Linked DNA regions of Desulfopila inferna. The protein of the gene in region 2 interacts with the protein of the main gene of each other region in a pairwise test. Links are inferred from orthologs where the notes say so. Each region holds a gene or a part of one and is shown on either strand. Other genes may lie near its edges.

Region 1 (10,618 bases), on a different replicon or contig from region 2:
GCGCATCCACAAGGCTTGAACGGTGTTGACTACTTCTCCTTCGAGCTTAATGGGGAAAGAGACGAAGGCTGAGTATTGTTTGATAATCGATTCCACCCGCCATTTCTGGGCATATTCATGGGCATCCTCCTTCAACTCGACGATTATGCGCGTTCCCCTGTGAAGTCCTTCTTTCTCGGTGATGGTAAAGGTTCCCGAGCCATCCGATTCCCATTCATGCCCTTCGCTGCCGTCCCACGACCTGCTCTGCACCCTGACCTTGGCGCCCGCCATGAAGGCCGCATAAAAACCTACTCCGAACTGACCTATCAAGTTGATATCCTTCTTGGCGGCCTCGGCCAGTTCCAGCAGAAAAGTATTAGATCCCGAATGGGCGATTGTGCCCAGATTGGACTCGAGTTCAACCCGGCTCATGCCGATGCCGGTATCGGTAATAGTAAAAGTATGCGCCTTTTCATCAAGAGATATGTCTATCTCAAGAGGAACATGTGCATCAAAGACATCCTCCCTGGTAAGACTCTCATGGCGCATCTTTTCCAGGGCATCGGCACTGTTGGAAATGAGCTCCCGAATAAAGACATCACGTTCGGTATAGAGCGAGTTGATTACAATATCTAAGAGTTTTTTGGTTTCAGCCTGGAATTCATGTTGTGTTGTGGTCATCTATTTCACCTCAGCTTTTTTTCATACAGAAAGTTCCGGATTTTACACCCTTTCCATTGATTTTTTTCATCAAGTCGGCGAAAATGGTAAGCACATATCATCGTATGTCAAGTATACCTCGGATGTACAATCCTTTGCCGGCAGCCAGGAGATAAGGCTATGAAAATAAAGATATACGACAGAAATCATGGCCATCTCCGCACTCTCGAGCAGATCACTGCGGCAGCGGTCAAATCGACGAATACAAGAGGGGAGAAATACCCCGGCAAAAATCACAAACATCAATCCGGGCAGGTCGATGAACTGCGGCCGGGTCACCACCAAAATCGAGAAAGCCGATACATGATGAGCTGAAATGACGCATCACACCGATACTATAATAATAGGTGCCGGCCTTTCCGGCCTGACCGTGGCTCATAAGCTGCGCACCACCTGCTATGGGCACCGTTACGTTATTCTGGAAAAGTCGGAAAGCACCGGCGGTGTAATCCGTAGCCACCATGAAAATGGATTCACCGCTGAGATAGGACCTCACGGATTTCTGGATAACTGCAAAGAAAGCAGGGAAATTCTCGAGGAATGTGGACTGGCCGGCGAATCGGTAAAGGCGCCGCTGATAAACTTTGTCCGTTATGTCCTGCTCGATGGAGAATTACGGATGATCCCGCAGACACCCCTGAAGATTCTGCTGGCACCGCTGGTGCCGTGGAGTGCCAAACTCCGGGTGCTCGCCGAATTGTGGCAGGAACCGCTCGCCGGAGAGCCGACGGTGGCCAAATGGGTTAATCACCGTTTCGGAAAAGCCCTGCTGCCTTTTGCCGATGCGGTTTTCACCGGTACCTATGCAGGCGATATCGACAGGCTCACCATCGACAGTGTCATGCCCGCCATTCGCCATCTTGAGCAGGAACATGGTTCTGTCATTCGCGGAATGCTGGCAAAAGCCCGGAGCAGCAGGAAAAACAGGAAAAAGGAACCTGCTGGCTTCTCCATGCCCGCCATGACCAGCTTTCCAGAAGGCATGGCAAGGCTGCCGCAGAAACTGAGTCAATACCTCACCGAAGATGCCGATCTCTTCCTGAACTGTGAAGTTCAGTCCCTCTCAAGGCTTGATGGCGGCTGGCGGGTGGTCACCAGCCGCGGTCGATTCGAGGCGGACAACCTCGTTCTTGCCGTGCCGACAAATACCGCCATTTCTCTGCTCCGGGAGCTTGTTCCACCACCGCTTCCCGCAGTTGCCGAAGCGGATATCCTCACCGTGGTATTCGGCTACGGTCCGGGCTCCAGCCTGCCTCCGGGGTTCGGTTATCTCATTCCGGAACAGGAGCAGCGCTTCACCCTTGGCACGCTCTTCTCTTCCAACATGTTCCCGGGACGAGCTCCTGCCGGCCACATCCTCTTCGAGACGTTGGTCGGCGGACGCAGACATCCCGAACGGCTTACACTCAGCGACGAGGAGTTGATCCGCAGAGCCCTTGATGACGTCAGGGATATTCTACCGCTTCATGGCGAACCGGTTTACACCAAAGTTCTGCGGCCCTGGGGAAGCATTCCCCAGCTGGAGCAGCACTATCCTGAACTGCTCAGCTGGCGTAATCATCTCAGGGAACATTTTCCCGGTCTTTACATCTGCGGTTTCGGCTGGGAAGGCATCGGCCTCAACGATATGATGAAGCACGGAGTTCGTACAGCCGAGGCCATTGCCACGGGTGCCGGCGCTAAAAGTCAGGAAGCGGCTGTCAAGGGAGTATATTTTTGACGGTGTCGCAAACATAGAGCTAAAGACATGGTCTAAAGGAGTCTCCATGTATTTTCCAGATGATACTCTGGCCTACCTGCAGGGCGAAGAATACTCAAACACCCTGCGGACCCGGTTTATATTTGATGAAGAAGATCATAGCTACCGAACCCGGATTGATCTCCTCTGCGAAATGGTCGCGGGGAAGAAGGTCATTCATGTCGGCTGTGTCGATCATAATATCGAAACGGTGCGCCAGAGGATAAAACGCAGAAAATGGCTGCACAGCAGACTTTGTGAAAGCGCCCTGCGTTGTCACGGTATCGACACCCAGGAAGCCGGTATCCGCTACATTAAGGACAAACTCGGTTTTCAGGACACCTCCTGTACCGATATTTTCAGCGATCAGTTTGCCGGAATCACTAGAAGTGACAACTGGGATTATCTCCTGATTCCAGAAGTTCTCGAGCATATCGAGGCCCCCACTGCTTTTCTTCGCGCCATAGCGCGGAAATATAAAAACGACTTCACCAAACTCATCCTCACTGTTCACAATGGAGTCAGCCGAGACAACTACCTGCTTGCCAGAGACGGCTGCGAGACCATTAACAGCGACCATCGTTTCTGGTTTTCGCCCTATACAACAGCGAAGATGATAATTGCCTCCGGACTGGATTTAGAAAAGATCCTGATGTGCAGGCACGGAACCATCAACCGCCGCGCCCTGTGGAGAAATCGCTTCTTTCGCAAGCATCCCCTGCTCCGCAATGATATTCTCTGCATCGCATCGTTCCGCTGAGTTGAAAACTCTGAATCGATAATAAACTGTATCGCCTGCTACTGGAAAAGTACCGCCCTAAAAAGAATTGAAAGAGAGCACAAAAACAATTTACTAACCCAGTTGAGTTGGAAAGGAACCTTTAGACAGATTATTTTCTCGCAAAATACAAGAAAAAAACCTGTAAGGGTATTTAAAGGGTCTTTAACTTCTTACTGAGAAGATTTATCTGCTCCCCTACGGAGATATTCCTGTTGGTCAGGCCGGTAACCACTTTTATGGAGTGGAGGACCGTGGAATGATCCCGGTTGAACTCTTTGCCGATTTCATTGAGAGAATTCTCGGTATGTTTGCGGCAAAGATACATGGCCACCTGACGGGGAAAGGTCAGCGCTTTTTTTCTGGAGCGGGACTGTAGTTCGTCACAGCTTACCTTATACTGTTTGCAGATGAATTCCCTGATCAGGGCGGGGGAGAGGGATTTGGGCAAGCCCACAAGCGCGGCGATAACCTGTTCGACCAGGGACATATCGACCACGCCTTCCTGTAAATGTGCCTTGGCCCGAATGCCGACTATTGCCGATTCAACCTGGCGGATATCTCCCTTGATATGTTGGGCCAGATAATCAATGTGTTCCTCTTCCAGCTTCAGATTATGCTGTTGTGCCTTATTCTTGACGATTCTGGTCCGAGTCGATATATCCGGAGGCTGGATGGCGGTCACCAGACCTGCAGCCATTCGTGAACGGAACTCCTCATCGATGCCGATAAGATCACGGGGCGGCCGGTTTGCGGTGAAGACGATCCTCTTGCCGCACTTGATCAGGGAGTCCAATAATTCATTGAGCTCCTCCTGGGTCTTCTTTTTACCGGTCAGGGAATGAACATCCTCCACCAGAAGAATATCGCATTGCTCGTGATATTTCTGTTTGAAGCTGTCCATGGTATTGGCCTTGATATTGTTCACCATCTCATAGGAAAATTGTTGCGCCGTGAGATAATGCAGCCTCGTCATTGGCGCCTCGGCCAGGATCTGATGGGCTACGGCATGTGTCAAATGGCTCTTTCCCAGTCCCGTGGAACTGTTAATATACAGGCAGGGCCCAATGGAATCATCGGCCAGGGTAATCGATCGACAGGCAGACTGTGCTAAAATGTTGCTCTCTCCCACCATAAATTCGGCGAAGGTGTAGCGGGGATGCAGGGCTCGCACCGAGGAGGAGTTGCGAGGTACGTTGGGCAGACGCAACTGCGCACTTTTGCCGCCAGCCGGAGCCTGTGCAGCCCCCCGTCCCAATGTCAGGATCACTTCCCTTCTTTGGGGGTCGACATCGCTCAGCTTTGCCTGAATGATTTCCAGATAATTTCTTGCTACATAGGCGCTGAAAAAGCGATCGGGACAGCACAGGGAAATTTTATCCTCCTGAAGCCCTGAACACTCAAGCGGATCTATCCAGAGACTATAGACGCTCTCACTTAATTCATCCCGCAATATTTCCTTCGCCTTTTGCCATACCATGTGCATGCCCCCGACTCTAAAATAGAGAGTGCCCCCTCAATAGCCCAGAGGATTATTCTCCGGACCTTACCTATCGTATTTCTCGTAAATATTCTAAGGAAACTGCCTAGCCGGAGGCCATACGCTCTTCTCTCTTCTCTCCTAACCCGGTTGAGTCGGGTTATCAATGGCTGGCTAGCGATTATATGTACGTTGATAAACTCCATTTTAAGATTTTCGTCAAAGACGATATCCTGATATTTTTCAAGATTCAGCTCATTACCCGGTGAGGCCTTCCAAATAAGCAAGGCTCGGTCTTTCCATCATCCCACCCTCTGCAAAGCCCACAAAAACATAGTCCTAACATTTTTTTAACTAAAATGTATTATTTCATGCTCTTAAACAGTTTATCAACAGGTTATTAACAAATTAAGCTTTTCGTTTATCTCAAATTTATTGAATATTTTTACATATAATTCTATTTATCTCCACTTTACTCAAAAATATGTCTTGAAACCTGCATAAATAAAGGCTTTCGGTATAGATTTGCTTTTCTCATTTTTTAGTTTTATTTTTTTTACCAGCATGATCCAGCCTCCGTTTTTTTTATCTAAATTCTCTTACCCTGGCAAACGTCAGTACCCTAACCTCAGATGCGCCGGCCCTCATCAAAGTAGCCGCACATTCCGACACGGTCGTACCTGTTGTATAGACGTCATCGACAAGACATATCTTCTTATTTATAATTATTTCAGAATGTTCTACGGAAAAAGCCGACCTTAGATTTTGCTTTCTGCCGATCGCGTCAAGTTCAGTTTGCGAACGGGTGTGATGTCTTTTGCGGAGTATCTGGGGAAAAATACAGTCGTTTCTCCCCGGGAACAACAGCTTGGCGAGAAACAGCGCCTGATTGAAGCCCCTCCTTTTCAGTCGCTGCCTGTGGAGAGGAACCGGCAGAAATATTTCGCACGAATCAAAAGCCGAAAAATCAAAGCTTCGCGCGATTTTCAGCAACGGATCGGCAGCAGCCGTGTCGTAGGAGTATTTAAGGTTATGCAGAAGCGAGCGCACCGGTTCTTCATAATAAATAATCCCTCTGGCCATGGAATATGGGGGCCTGTGACGCAAACAGCATTCACAAATATGATTTTCCGGCTGAGAGGTTATAAAATTCCCTCCGCAGATCCGGCAGATCGGTGCGACGATATAGAGGACACCGGCCAGGCATTCACAACATAGCCCTTCGGATATGGAGATTGCCCTGGCCCCGCAGCAATAGCAGCGCGGCGGGAAGAGTAACTCTACCAGAGCTTTTATCCATTTCTTGAGTTGTCTCTTGCCCGTCATTATTCTAACGTGGTATATTAAAAATTAACGCAGCACCTCTGCCTCTCCGAGATCGGGGCAGGATATTGTGAATTACCAAATACAACCCGGTCAAATACGTTTTCATGAATACTCCAAATCCCGGCAGAAAAAAATTAGGCGTTCTCATCGGCGGCTCCGGTCTTATCGGCGGTACGCTGGTCCACTATTTCAAAACCAAAATGCCTCAAGCCGTAGAAATCAGGGCACCAAGCAGCAAGAAACTCTCCATCAGGTCAGAAGAGGATATTCGCTCGTACATAGATGAAGTACAGCCCGATTTTCTCATCAACACAGCTATAACCAATTTGAATTCCAACAGCCGACTGGCTCTGGAGGTCAATTATCTTGGAGCCCTCAATCTGGCTAAGGCGGCGGCAGCACAGCAGATACCCTATATACATATCACTACGGCGGCTGTATTGCCATATGGAGATAACCTCAAGGAACATGATACCTTGCCGATAACGGCGGATTTGAATAATTACGCCAAATCGAAACTTCTGGCGGAAAAATCGCTGCACCATCTGCAAAAAACTGCGGGGCTCGATTACTCTTCCCTGCGGCTGGCCATAGTCTATGGCGACCACGATCATAAGATCCAGGGTTTTCACCGGCTTTTTTTCAGCATAGTCGAACAGTCAATGCCCTTTCTCTTTACCTCCAGAGGAGTGCAGCACTCTTACTCCAACTGCCGCAAGATTCCCTACTTTGTACACCATATGCTGGAGAACAGGGAAGAATTTTCCGGACAAACCTATAATTTTGTCGACCAGGACCCGGTCGAACTCGCCAAACTCATTCTGACCATCAAGAAATCCCTGCAGCTGAAATCGCCCAAGGAAATATATTTGCCTTATAAAGTGACACGATCGAGTAAGAAACTGCTCTCTATCCTTTTGCGCTTCTTTGCCAAAGCGGGCCTTGTTGCCAGAATGCCCCAGGAGCTCATGTTTCTAGAGAGTTTTTACAGGAATCAGACTCTTTCTTCTGAAAAACTGCGCAGCTCCAGTTTTGTCGATCCCTACCCATCGGAAACGATTTTCTCTCTTTTACCTGATCTCACCTCCTATTATCTGACACGCTGGAGTGAACAAAATCTTATCCAGGGATATCGCGACGAGCTTTGCCACAACCGGGATTATGACTGCGTCTTCCGCGAAACCCCCTCCCAACTGCTCGATATGATTCATTGCCGTTCCGAAGACACATCCCATACGGTTGCTACGCCGGAAGAATAATCAGCGGCCTTCGTTCTTGCCTTAGGAATGTAAAAACACTCAAGCCCCGGATAACTCCGACTCACAACAGGTAATATTCCCTTACTGTCCTCTTTTGCGTAGTGTTTTGATCTTCGTGCTGTTTTTCGCAGTTACTTCCTTTTCATTTTTGTTCAAACATGTCATAATGGCTGTTATTTTCAGCAGCCGAAACGGTTATCTTATATATAAACAGTAATTTAAACTACATTACACGGCGATCGGCTTTACCGTACCACGAGAAGCAGATCTTTGCTTTGTAACGCAAAGGAATTACCAGATGCAATTATTGAAGAAAAATTTAATTTTACCGCACCGGGAATTTCTCGCTTCGGCTCTTCTCCTCCTCGGTCTGCTGATTGCTTCATCCACCGTGTGGGCGGCGCAACCGCAGAAGACATTGTTTCTCCCATTCAAAGTCACTTCTCTGTCTCAAAGCATAACCCCAGCCGAGGCCGATAGAGCTTTGTCAAAGATCCTTGCCGAGAAAGGGTATTCTTTTCTCGAGAGAGAGAGGGCTGAATCGTTACTCGACTATGGAGCCGAATGGCCGCCTGATACTCAAACACTCGGAGAGATTGATTCCTTCAAAAACTATGACATTCTGGTAGCCGGCAGTATCACGGAAATAGCCGGAAATATCAGTCTGGACGCCAGGCTGGTCGACCTGCTTTCTCCAGTTGAATCGAAATATTTCTCCTTCCAGGGAGACAGTAAGCAGATAAATGCACTGTATAATGATCTGATCAGGGAAACTACGGCATTTACCTCCAGGGATGAGGTTATCGCTTCCATAGCTCCGCTGGGAAATGAAAAAATCGACTCCGGCGCCATCCTGAAAAATATTTCGACCCAGCCGGGTGATCCATACGATCCTGCCGCCCTCAGGGAGGATCTAAAGTCTATTTTCAGAATGGGATACTTCGATGATGTTCAAATTGAAGTGAGTCAGCAGCAGGATGGCAAGGCCGTGGTTTTCAGAATCGATGAGAAACCGGTGATCAGCTCCATTATTTTCGAAGGAATCGAGGAGCAAAAGGAAGAAAATGTCAAAGAAGTGGTAACCACCAGAGAACAGTCCATCCTCAACCCAACTCAATTGAACAGAGACAGTGAAGCCATTCAGCTTCTCTATAAATCAAAGGGGTTCTATAATACCGAGGTTACTCCCGAAGTAAGTCAGCCTACACAGGACACCGCCGAGGTCCGTTTTGTCATAGATGAAGGAGAGAAAATCTATATCAGGGAAATTTCCTTTGAAGGCAATACCACCTTCGACGACGATGAGCTCGAAGATGAGATAGAAACCAGTACCAAAGGCTGGTTTTCCTGGATTACCGAATCGGGTCTGCTCGACTACGATAAACTTAACCAGGATGCAGGCAGAATTTTAAATTTTTACGGCAACCATGGTTTTCTCGAGGCTAAAATCGGCGACCCCATCGTCAATCAGGAAGAAGAATGGCTGTATATCACCTTTGTCATTGAGGAGGGCACCCGTTTCAGGGTCGGCGAGGTAAATCTGGAAGGTGACACCATCGCTGACAGGGAAAAACTGCTCGCCATGCTCGATATTCCCCATGAAACGTATGTCAGCCGAAAAGTGCTCCGGGAAGATATCCTCAAAATCACCGACTACTATGCCGAAAGAGGATACGCCAACGCCAATACCCGCCCAGAGATCAAACCAGCAGAGACAGAAGATACCCTGGATATAACACTCGATATAGATAAGGGCGAATTGGTCTATATCAACAGGATCTCGATTACCGGAAATGATCGGACCCGTGACAATGTCATTCGCAGGGAACTTGAGGTTAAGGAGGGCGGCATTTTTAATGCCAAGGCCCTGCGCGAGAGCCTGCAAAACCTGCAGTATCTCGATTTTTTTGAAGAAGTCAATATCAGCCCGGAAAAATCATTCGACACCTCAACCGTGGATCTTTCCGTTGAGGTCAAGGAGAAAAGCACCGGAATGTTCACCATAGGCGCCGGTTACAGTTCTGTTGACGACCTCATCCTGATGGGCCAGATAGCTGAAAACAACTTCCTCGGACGTGGTGATACCCTGGCACTTTCCGGTAATATCGGCGGCGAGAGCAATAAGTACAACCTGCAATATAAAAATCCACGACTCTATGACTCCGAACTTTCCTGGGGAATTGACCTTTTCGATATGGAGCGTGAGTATGATGACTATACCAAGGATTCCACGGGAGGCGCGCTCAGTTTCGGCTACCCGATATGGGAAAAATGGAGAGGCTACGGCAGTTACAGTTATACCGATACAACCCTTTCGGATGTCGCCGAAGATGCCTCCTTTATCATTCAGAATTCCGTGGATATCCATATAACCAGCGCGGTCAAATTTACACTGCAGCGAGATACCCGGAACCGCCGATTCGGCGCCAGCAAAGGTTCACGCCACAGCCTGAGCCTGGGCTATGCCGGTGGGCCGCTGGGCGGAGATTCGGAATTCACCAAAATAGAAGGGTATACCTCATGGTTTTTCCCGATGTTCCTGGATACAGTCTTTCATGTCCACGGTGCTGCCGGACAGGCATTTGAAAACTCAGACAACGCACTGCCAGTATATGAGCGCTTCTACCTTGGCGGCCTGCGAAGTATTCGCGGCTTTGACTATGGCAAGGTAAGCCCTATAGATCCTGAAACCGGGGACCGTATCGGCGGTGATAAAATGTGGTTTACCAATTTTGAGTATATCTTCCCTCTGCTTGCCGAACAGGGCATCACCGGCGTACTCTTCTACGATATGGGCAATGTCCTCAATGATGATGAGGACTGGGGGTTTGACAGCTACAAGAAATCCGTCGGTGTAGGGATCAGGTGGTTTTCCCCGATGGGGCCGCTCCGGCTCGAATGGGGCTACAATCTTGATCCCGAGCCCGATGAAGATGATTCGGTCTGGGACTTTTCCATAGGCGGCGTTTTTTAGTGCCTCGGGACAGCCATAAGAATGGATATTTTCTTTAAAACTGTGACTTGGACTCCCATAACCATGGCATTTATCATGCTCAGCGGGGTTAGAACCGACCAGGAAAATACATTCAATTGACCATCCGGAGCGAAAAGAGAGGCGCTTGATGAAATGCATCGGCATGCATATACTTAATTCGGTCCTCGTTACTTTGGAGAATTGAATTTCAGGAACAATGGCAAGCGAGGTCTTTCACTTCCCACTTCTCCTCATTAACAATCAAAGTTAAAGCGGCTGCTTATTCGGCAACCGCGCGTGTTTCATGTCAACAGATTTTGTAACCTCCATCAGGCAGTCAACTGAGAAAGAATTTTTTCTC
Region 2 (10,524 bases):
ATAACAGTCTTCAAGGGATTTGGCGGTAATCCGCATTTTTTCAGTTCCGACTTTTCTTTTGCGTGTACAGAATCGGCAATACATGGCGCATCGATTAGTCACCAGAAAAAGTGCTCTGTCCGGATATTTATGAACCAGGTTATTCACCGGGCTGAGATTGTCTTCATCAAGAGGATCCGATATACCCACAGTGTCCTGAATTTCCAGGATATTCGGAACTGCCTGACGGCTCAGTGGGGCTCCGTGCTTTTGAATCAATTCTAAAAAATATGGATTAATCCGCATTGGAAACGTTGCTATAACATCTTCTAATACGTTATTATCGCAATTTAAATGCTTTTGAAGATCGGCGAAAGTTGTTACACTTTGTCTGAGTATCTCTTGCCAGTTTTTCATGGAGGTCATTATGGTAGTGTACTTCTAGCTCAGCAGAGCTGGATATTTATCTTGGTGGTTGTAATTGAGCTGTTTGCTTTTTCTTTAAAGTACTTTCCGTTTTGCTGTTTTTAGTGGAAGACTTTTAGGAGCAATACACTAAAAAGTCAATGGACTCCTGAGCCAGCTTAACTTTTTGTAACTATTCAGCAAGAAGCTAAAAACCGGCAGTTTGCCCTGAACTATAACTGTTCAGCAGCGCTCCAGTTGTGCGCAGGTAAGCGCAGACTCCGAGCAGCCCGGAGAACTATAGTGTGCCTATGTTTTACGGGTTGATCGGGTGCAGATGGGATGCTGCTGAGGTTACCACTTTTTTATTGAATCGAGCATTGAGGATTATACATGGCGACTAATCAATACAGATTTAAATATGATGAATATGGAAATACCAGAGAAATCCTCGTCTACGACAGCGGTCCGTCCGTTCATGCGATAAGTTTTGTCAACAAGGGAACGGCGTTCAACCTCAAAGAGAGAAAAATGCTCGGTCTCGAGGGTGTTCTGCCGCCATCTGTTCGTGATCTCGACAGCCAGGTCGAGGCGACCAAAGGCAAGGTTGAGGCGCGGCAGGACGATGTCGAAAAATTTCGGTTTATTCGCGAACTTTTTGATAGAAATGTTACCCTTGCTCATGCGGTCATAGAAAGCGATATAGAAAAATATATCGGTATTATTTATACACCTACCGTTGAACTGGCTGTACAGCAGTATTCTTCGATGTTCCGAAAGGCCAACGGCATACATTTATACCCCGGTAATATTAATAATGCCGAGGACATCCTCAGGAGATATGCTCATCGGGATATCAGGATCGCTGTAGTCACAGATAATCAGGGAGTCCTCGGGGTTGGTGACCAGGGTGTCGGAGGAATTGCCATCTGTCTCGGCAAACTGATGCTCTACACTCAGGGTGCCGGAATAGCTCCCTGGCACTGTTTGCCGATATCGCTTGATGTCGGCACGAACAATGAATCGCTGCTGGCCGATAACGAATATTTAGGTTGGCGTCATGAGCGGCTCCAGGGGGAGGAATACCTCCAGTTTATCGGCAGGTTTGCCCGTGCATTCAGGAATGTTTTCCCCCATGCAATCTGTCAATGGGAGGATTTTACCAAGCAGAATGCCTTTTCCACCCGAGATGCTTTCAGTGATGAACTGATTTCCTTCAATGAAGATATTCAGGGGACGGGAGCTATCGTGCTGGCATCTATCCTGACGGCCATGAAAATAAAAAGAGAAAAACTTACCGATCAGATATTTCTGATTCATGGTGCCGGTACATGCGGAGTAGGTGTAGCCGAACAGCTCGAACTTGCTTTAATGGAAGAAGGCCTGTCTGCCGCCAAGGCCAAGGAGAGAATATTCGCCCTCGACTCAAAAGGCATAATCTATAAAGGGCGTCAATGTGAGCTGTATAAAAAGAGATATGCCAAGGATGTCAATCAATTCCCCTGGATAAGGGAAAAAAACCTTCATCTTGAAGATATAATCGCCAAATCCGGCGCCACAGTCCTGGTCGGCACCTCGGGGCAGGGAGGATGTGTCGGCTGCTTTACTCAGGAGGTGGTAGATGCAGTTGCCGGAAATACCTCCAGGCCCGTGATCCTGCCGCTCTCCAATCCTGAGTCTGTTATTGAAGCGCAGCCGCTGGATATCTATAAGTGGACAAATGGCAGGGCCATTGTCGCCACAGGCAGCCCATTTTCACCATTTCATATTGACGGGAAGGTGTATACCACCAGGCAGGCCAGCAATGTTCTGGTCTTTCCAGGCATAGGGTTAGGCATTCTGGCTTCCGGCGCAAAGGAAGTGCTTCCCCAATTTTTTACGGCTGCAGCCAGGGCGGTGTCCGATTGTGTAACACGAGACGAAATGGAAGAAGGCTGCCTTGTTCCCCGGCTTGCCGAGCTGAAAAATATTTCACTCAAAGTTGCACTTGCGGTGGCCATGAGTGCAGTAAGAGAAGGAGTAAGCAGACCTTGTGTATTTTCAGATTTCCAACATGAAAACGATGAGCAGCGAATGAAAAAGTTGATCCGCAAGATGCGCTGGGAACCAGACTATCTGCCGCTTGTTGCTATGTAATTCCGGATATCCGGTTTTTATGATAGTCTTGAATAGTTGCGGGTTTGATTGTTTGGCAGGAATTTATCCGTTGGCTTTGGTCAATTATTTATAATTCTTTGGCATTTTGTAGCAGGGCGTGGTATTTCAGCTGAATATAACTGTGCTGGAGGTACCGGCTTATCAGCAGAACCAATCTATTGATGGCATCATAAAAAGTCCCTGCACCCCAAGGGTATCCAAAGTACTTGCTTATCTCGGGTCTTCGCTACTTTCATCCAGCCATTCGGGGAACATAGCGAATTTTTGCACTATCATCATTTTAAAATATTTTTTTTTTGAAGAGATGGATTAACAATCATTCCAATAAATTGCCTTTTAAGCTATTATTTCGAGAGATTGTCCGGCAACCTGCGGACGGTATATAAGGGACTTAAACAGGGGTTCCAGACGAGAGGGAGAAACATTCAAGATAAGCTTTCAACAAGAGGTGAAAAAAATGACAGCTAAAATTATCAGCGGTACTGAAGTAGCTAAGCAAATCAGGGAAGAACTGAAAGTAGAAATCGCCGAATTAAAAGAAAAGCACAACATTATACCAGGTCTCGTGACCATCCTAGTAGGAGAAGATCCCGCTTCACAATCATATGTTGCTGCCAAGAACAAGACCGCGCATGCCATCGGTATCCATTCCGAACAGATAACTTTAGATGCCGACACACCTGAAGACGAGCTTCTCGAGCTTGTAAGAAAATATAATTCTGATGATTCATGTAACGGCATCCTGGTCCAGTTACCTTTGCCCAAGCATATCAATGAAGGGTTGATCCTCAACGAAATCAATCCGGATAAAGATGTAGACGGATTTCACCCGGTCAATATAGGGAGAATGGTACTGGGCGAGAAATGCTTTCTTCCCTGCACACCTCATGGTGTTCTCGAACTCCTGGCCAGAAGTGGTGTAGAGACCAGTGGTGCTGAGGTGGTGATCATCGGAAGAAGCAACATCGTCGGCAAACCTATGGCAAACCTGATGATGCAGAAAAGAGAATCAGGAAATGCCACCGTCACCGTCTGCCATACCAGAACAAAAGATATGGCGGCTCACTGCCGCCGGGCCGATATAATTATTGCCGCCGTCGGTGTTCCGAAAATGGTAACCGCGGATATGGTCAAAGATGGTGTGGCTATAATGGATGTAGGAGTGAACAGAATAGGCAAGACAGAATCAGGTAAAGCTATTCTTGCCGGAGATGTTGATTTCGACGCTGTTAAGGAAAAGGCCTCGGTCATCACGCCCGTACCTGGTGGTGTCGGACCTATGACGATTACCATGCTTATGAAAAATACTCTGCAGTCTGCCAAAATGGCGGCAGGACTGATTTGATCAGATAAATAAAATCGTCCTGCGTTCAGCCGAAAGCGGCAGTTTTGCAGGGCGATTTTCATTCCCCCTATCTTTCCGCAGGAGTTTTCTCAACTCCTGTAACTTCTTCACACCTGCTGGTTCGACGCAAGATCTTTCATCAAGGTATGGAGTTCAGTAAATGATGAGCTCTCATATATTTGTTTACGTATTTGGGCGCTTCCTTTCATATGCTTAACATACCGGCCTATGTGATTTTTTATGACGGCGAGCAGGCGCTCCACATCCAGGTGTTGCTGCATCAGCTCAAGATGGCGGCTCGCTCCCTTGAAAATATCGGCTGGTAGGCCAGGACGCCCGTCCTCAGAAAAAACCCAAGGGTTCCCTAATGCACCTCTGCCGATCATGACACCGTCGCAGCCTGAAGTCCGTAATCGTTCCCGTGCCTCCTGAAAACTGCCGATATCACCGTTGCCGATAACCGGAAGGGATATTGCCTTTTTTACCTGCGCAACACACTCCCAATCGGCAATACCGGTAAATCCCTGGCTCCAGGTGCGGCCATGAATTATTGCGGCAGCAGCACCGCATTCTTCAACCATTTTGGCGAAATCGACGCAGGATATCGAGTGGGCATTGATACCTTTGCGAAATTTGACCGTTACCGGAGCCTCGCTGTTTTTGACAACCTCTCTGATAATTTTCTCAGCCAGCTCGGGTGTAGACATTAAGGCGGCCCCCGCGCCTTTTTTGGTGACTTTTTTAACGGGGCACCCCATGTTGATATCGACAAGATCAGGAGAGAAGGAATTGAGAATCCCTGCAGCCTTGGCCATCATATAGACATCGGCACCAAAAAGCTGGAACGACACCGGCTTTTCTGCAGGAAAGGAGCTGAGCATCTGCAGCGTTTTTTTCTGCTGATAAGCCAGGCCATGACAGCTGATCATTTCCGAGACGCACATTCCTGCGCCGAATTCCCGGCATAATAGCCGGAATGGTAAATCGCTGTAGCCGGCAAGTGGAGCGAGGACAAAAGGCGAAGAGAGTTGGATGTTGGCGATACTGAGCATTATTTAAAAAGCAAGAAGAAAGGCGTTAATCTCGGACAAGGGTGCTTAAGTCAATTGCCGTAAGATCAGTGAACTCCTGACATCGATGGGTATTTAACCCGCAAAGATGATGGGGAGAGAGTTGGGCGAGGAACCTTTTAAACCATTATCCATTAGCCATTAACAATTAGGCAGGTTCAGGATAGCTGCCGTCAGCATCATGTTACTCCTGGCAAACCGCCATAAAAAATGTGAGGTTGTCTCTATGGGGCTGGGCTATTATCCTGTTTCGCCGCCGCTGGTTTAGTGCCTGACGAATTATTTTCCTGGTATTTTAAAAAGCAATTCGTCTAAAGGCACTTGTCAGGCACGGCTGGGTTTGGGTGGTGCTAAAGCGTGGGCAGTTTTGTCAAAGTTTGCAGATAAATATCCTGGGAGAGTTCGTCAATAATGGTTTCAAGGGCTTTTTCTTCACTGTCACGAGTGACTGAAGAATCTGCTGAAACCACATATTCTTCGGTGCGCAGCTGGTTTGGTTGCTGGAAGAGTATTTCCCCGGTCTCGATATCCTTGAGGATATATCTGACCCTAAGGAGAAGCTTGACCTCCTGAGTCGTGTTGTTTGCACCATAAGAGAGGCTCGGCAAGTCAATAGAGATAATTTCTCCGGCCAATATCAGATCCGCGGAGGACCTGTCTTTCACAATATTCAAGGAATCACTCTTCTGGAACCACTGCAGCAACGATTGATAAATTTCTGATTCGAGCTGAAGCTCACTGGTCCTGTTTTTCCAGGAGGTGATATAGATGGATTTATCAGGCCCGGTATAAACGTAAGGATTTCTATAACCACAGGATACCACAATCAAAAGCACGCCAATACATAAAAGAATAGAGATTTTGTTTTTCAATTGTAAACTCCGTTAAGTTGTGACAACTATGATCAAATTACCAGAAATCGGTTTCTTCGCCAAAGAATGACCGAATGGTTGAGCGGTAGCGCTTATCCCCAGACAAACCTATCTAAATCTAAATGACGATATTAACAAGTTTCTTCTTTACCACAATAATTTTTTTCACAGGTTTCTCGCCAAGAAAACGTCTGATCTTTTCATCTTCCATTGTCATTTCTTTAAGAGACTGGTCATCAATATCGGCCGGCACCTCCAGACGCGAACGGACCTTGCCGTTTACCTGCAGGACTATGGTCAGCATGTCTTCTTTGGCAGCTTCCTTATCGAATTCAGGCCAGGTTCTGCTTTCTATATCATCGCTATTTCCGCATATTTGCCACATTTCCGCGGTGAAATGGGGAACCATGGGAGAGAGCAGAAGCAGCAGAGTATCCACCGCCTCCTGGATAACTGCGTCCGGGACATCGGCATCTCCGCCCTCCGCGGTGAGGGAAGAAAGAGCGTTGAACAACTCCATAACCGCACTGATAGCAGTGTTAAAATGGAAGTTCGTCTCAATGTCATGGGTTACTTTACGAATAGTCTGGTGACATTTGCGATGCAGTTCCTGTCCTTTTCCAGATAGCTTCGGCAGAGTGCTTTTGCGATCATGCAGACTTGCCTTGTTGGCATCGATGAAACGAAAAACCCGGTTAAGAAAGCGTGAAGCGCCTTCAACACCCTGGGAAGACCACTCCAGATCCCTTTCCGGCGGAGCCGCAAAGAGACTGAACAACCGTACCGTATCGGCGCCATATTCAATAACGAGATCGTGCGGGTCAACCACATTCCCTTTTGATTTTGACATCTTGGCTCCATCCTTTATCACCATTCCCTGAGTGAGCAGGTTGGTAAAGGGCTCAGCTATATCCAGGTAACCGAGGTCCCTGAGAACCTTGGTGAAAAAACGGGAGTAGAGAAGGTGAAGGATAGCATGTTCCACGCCGCCGATGTACTGGTCAACTCCAAGCCAATATGATGCTTTTGCCTTGTTCAAAGGTCCATCAGTGTAGGAAGGGCAGGTGTATCTGGCAAAGTACCATGAGGATTCAACAAAGGTGTCCATGGTGTCGGTTTCCCGTCGTGCCGGGCCGGAACAGTTTGGACATGATGTTTCAATGAAGGAATTACGCTGGTGCAGGGGCTTACAACTGCCGTCCGAAGTTGGCGTGTCCTGAGGCAGTTTCACCGGCAAATCTTCCTGCGGTACCGGCTGTATCCCGCATTTGTCGCAATAAACCATGGGAATGGGTGCTCCCCAGAATCTCTGCCTTGAGATCCCCCAGTCTCTTAACCGATACGTCGTCTGAGCTGAACCAAAAGCATTTTCTCGGGCATAATCAATAATGGCCTTCTGGGCTTCGATACTTTCCATTGAGTCGAAGTGACCGGAATTTCTCAGCACGCCGGGAAGAATGGAGGCTTCCTCCATAGTTTCTCCATCTAAATCTCGGTTTTCCGGAATGACGACTGGACGGACTTCGAGATTATATTTCCTGGCAAATTCGAAGTCCCGCTGATCGTGGGCCGGTACCGCCATGACTGCACCTGTTCCATATTCCATAAGAACGAAGTTAGCGACATAAATAGGAATTTTTTCACCATTGAAAGGATTGATGCAATACCTTCCGGTAAATATACCTTCCTTGACCGGTTCTTCCTCATGGCTGCTGCGTTGCTTTTCGGTAATGATCCGGTTGGCAAATTCTGTAACTTCTTTTTCCCTGTCGGTGCCGGCAATCAAACTGTGCAGCAACGGGTGTTCAGGAGCAAGTGAAAGAAAGGTGACGCCGAATATTGTATCCGGCCGGGTTGTGAAAATTGCAATGGATGCGTCGGCGCCGTCAACTTTAAATTCACAATTTAATCCGGTGGATTTACCTATCCAGTTGCGCTGCATGGTGAGAACCTTTTCCGGCCATCCCGTCAATGAATCGAGATCGGCGAGCAGTTCTTCGGCAAAATCGGTGATCTTGAAGAACCAGCCTTTCATTTCACGGGGAAGAACGGCTTGATCACAGCGCCAGCAAACACCTTCCACTACCTGTTCATTGGCAAGAACCGTCTGGCAGGATTCGCACCAGTTCACCGTGGTGACCTTCTGGTAAACCAGTCCCTTGCGGTACATTTCCAAAAATAATACCTGTTCCCAGTGGTAGTATTTTTCATGGCAAGTGGCTATCTCTCTTTCCCAATCATATGAAAAACCGAGCTGTTTCAGCTGATTACGCATGTAGTCAATGTTTTGATACGTCCATTCCGCAGGGTGGGTGTTATTCTTGATGGCTGCATTCTCCGCAGGAAGGCCAAAGGCATCCCAACCCATGGGATGAAGAACGTTGTAGCCGCGCATGCGCTTGTATCTGGCGACGACATCCCCAATGGAATAGTTTCTGACGTGTCCCATATGAATACGACCGGAGGGATAGGGAAACATTTCCAGGACATAGTATTTTTCCTTGGTGGAATCTTCGGAAACACTATATGATTTTTCAACTTCCCATTTTTGCTGCCATTTCGCCTCAATGGCTTTAAAGTCGTACCATAAACTGTTTGTTGTATTTTCACCCATTGGAAGACTCTCAGTTGCGCTGTGTTGATAGTGGTATTGGTGATTCCTGAAAACAGTCGAATTATTAATGGTAATCGGAATCATCAAAGTTGCTCATGTTCTCGAACATTGTGAATTCTTTAATAAATGTTAACTTGGCCACACCGGTAGGTCCATTACGCTGCTTGCCGATGATGATTTCAGCCGTACCCATGTCCGGGTTATCCTCCGACTTGTTGTAAACCTCGTCGCGATAGATAAAACAGATGATGTCGGCATCCTGTTCGATAGCGCCCGACTCGCGAAGATCCGACATCATCGGCCGTTTGTCGGTTCGGCTTTCAAGCCCACGATTCAGCTGAGAGAGGGCGAGAACAGGCACATTATGTTCTTTGGCCAATGCCTTCAATGATCTGGAAATTTCACTAATTTCCTGGGTCCTGTTTTCGGTGCTGTTTCGTCCCCGCATAAGTTGAAGATAATCGACCAGTATCATGCCTATCGGATACTGTGAAGCAAGTCTGCGTACTTTTGACCGCATTTCCAAGACGGAGATCGCCGGAGTATCATCGATATAGAGCGGAGCCTCAGACAGCATGCCAACTGCGCGAGTCAGCTTGGGCCAATCTTCATCGTGAAGTTTGCCCGTGCGAATTCTCTGTGAATCTATTCTGCCGACAGAACTCAACAATCGCATGGTAAGTTGTTCCTTTGACATTTCCAGACTGAAAATCGCCACTCCTGTTTTTTCTACCAGAGCGGCATGTTGAGCGATATTCATGGCAAAGGCTGTTTTTCCCATGGATGGCCTTCCCGCCAGGATGATAAGATCGGAAGGCTGCAGTCCGGCGGTCATTTTATCAATTTCAAAATATCCGGTCGGTACCCCGGTAATGAGTTCCTTGCGTTTGAAGAGCTGTTCGATTTTTTCAAAGGCTGTCGGGATAATTTCTTTTAAAGGAGTGAAATTCTGCCCGCTTTTCTTCCCCGCAATATCAAAGATCGCCTGCTCGGCGTCATCGACAAGCTGGTCTATCTCACCCTGTTCGTCGTAACACCTGCCGGCAATTTCGGTATTAACTTCTATGAGTTTTCGTAAGACGGCTTTTTGTTTAATGATGTTGGCATATGATGAGATATTGGCTGTAACCGGCACAATAGAAGTGAGATTGGCCAGATATGCAGCACCGCCAACCTGATCAAGGGAATTTTGATCCTTGAGATAATTGGCCAGGGTAATGATGTCATGCGGGTCATTTTTTTCAAACAATGACATCATCGCATGGAAGATGATCCGATGCGCGGGAGAATAAAAATCATCAGGATGCAACACTTCAACAACATTGCCGAAAGCATTGTTTTTGAGCAGGATGGAGCCGAGGACGGATTGTTCAGCCTCAAGGTTCTGGGGGGGGACTCTGGACTGTGCTAATGAAGTTGACGGATTACTCATTGTCTTTTCTTTCTACACTGTTTTTTGAAAACACAAACACACCATAGAGAGCATTATCTCATATGGTGTGTAGAGGTCGAACGGGTCCGGACACCGGCAAAACTTCATGAAGCTGATCAATATCTCTGTTTGGCCGGATTTCAAATTACATTTACTCGTTAGTATCCTTGGCAGAAACTTTTATTTGAATATCTGCTGTTATCTCAAAACCAACTTTAATTGGAACAGTGGTGACGCCGACGGTTTTGATAGGATTGGGAAGAACAATTTGCCGTTTGTCGATATGTATGTTGTGCTCTGCAAGCTTTTCGCAGATATCGCCGCTGGTTACCGAGCCGAAAAGCCTCTCGTCCTCGCCGACGAGCTGTGTAATCTCAACAGAAATACCGGCAAGTTTCTTGGCGAGCGCCTCCGCTTCTTTACGCTCTTTTGCAAGACGCGCTTCAATGATTGCCCGATTTTTTTCAAAAAGGGCTTTGTTCTGAGCGTTGGCGATAACGGCCTTGCCTTTAGGCAGCAGGTAGTTCCGCCCAAAACCGGGCTTTACCTTTACTACATCGCCTTCCTGGCCAAGTGAATTAATAGTTTCTTTAAGAATGAGCTCCATTTTTTGACTCCCTCAATAGTACTGGAAAGAATAATCTATCGTA

The links.
Region 1: the proteins of dnaB (region 2) and dnaA interact in binary tests that used the Escherichia coli proteins (3 or more experiments, as listed by UniProt). The link is inferred for Desulfopila inferna from one-to-one orthologs.

What each region holds. Positions count from the first base shown.
Region 1 is NZ_JAFFQE010000004.1:321,815-332,432, reverse strand. What follows is about bases 2,536-5,463. They hold dnaA (chromosomal replication initiator protein DnaA), read right to left. Parts: upstream 4,699-5,463; coding sequence 3,373-4,698; downstream 2,536-3,372. Other genes in these bases: JWG88_RS12360 (ComF family protein), read right to left, coding at 5,284-5,463; JWG88_RS12370 (hypothetical protein), read left to right, coding at 2,536-3,200. In the rest of the region: molecular chaperone HtpG, read right to left, coding at 1-663; JWG88_RS12380 (hypothetical protein), read left to right, coding at 823-1,017; hemG (protoporphyrinogen oxidase), read left to right, coding at 1,019-2,422; more of JWG88_RS12370, read left to right, coding at 2,469-2,535; more of JWG88_RS12360, read right to left, coding at 5,464-6,024; JWG88_RS12355 (NAD-dependent epimerase/dehydratase family protein), read left to right, coding at 6,129-7,283; outer membrane protein assembly factor BamA, read left to right, coding at 7,582-10,257; mfd (transcription-repair coupling factor), read left to right, coding at 10,562-10,618. UniProt on the Escherichia coli protein: Plays an essential in the initiation and regulation of chromosomal replication. Binds in an ATP-dependent fashion to the origin of replication (oriC) to initiate formation of the DNA replication initiation complex once per cell cycle.
Region 2 is NZ_JAFFQE010000001.1:189,311-199,834, forward strand. Bases 7,691-10,524 are described here. They hold dnaB (replicative DNA helicase), read right to left. Parts: upstream 9,875-10,524; coding sequence 8,507-9,874; downstream 7,691-8,506. Other genes in these bases: leuS (leucine--tRNA ligase), read right to left, coding at 7,691-8,442; rplI (50S ribosomal protein L9), read right to left, coding at 10,026-10,481. In the rest of the region: JWG88_RS00745 (KamA family radical SAM protein), read right to left, coding at 1-405; JWG88_RS00750 (NAD-dependent malic enzyme), read left to right, coding at 778-2,520; JWG88_RS00755 (bifunctional 5,10-methylenetetrahydrofolate dehydrogenase/5,10-methenyltetrahydrofolate cyclohydrolase), read left to right, coding at 2,999-3,886; tRNA dihydrouridine synthase DusB, read right to left, coding at 3,994-4,938; LPS assembly lipoprotein LptE, read right to left, coding at 5,307-5,828; more of leuS, read right to left, coding at 5,947-7,690. UniProt on the Escherichia coli protein: The main replicative DNA helicase, it participates in initiation and elongation during chromosome replication. Travels ahead of the DNA replisome, separating dsDNA into templates for DNA synthesis.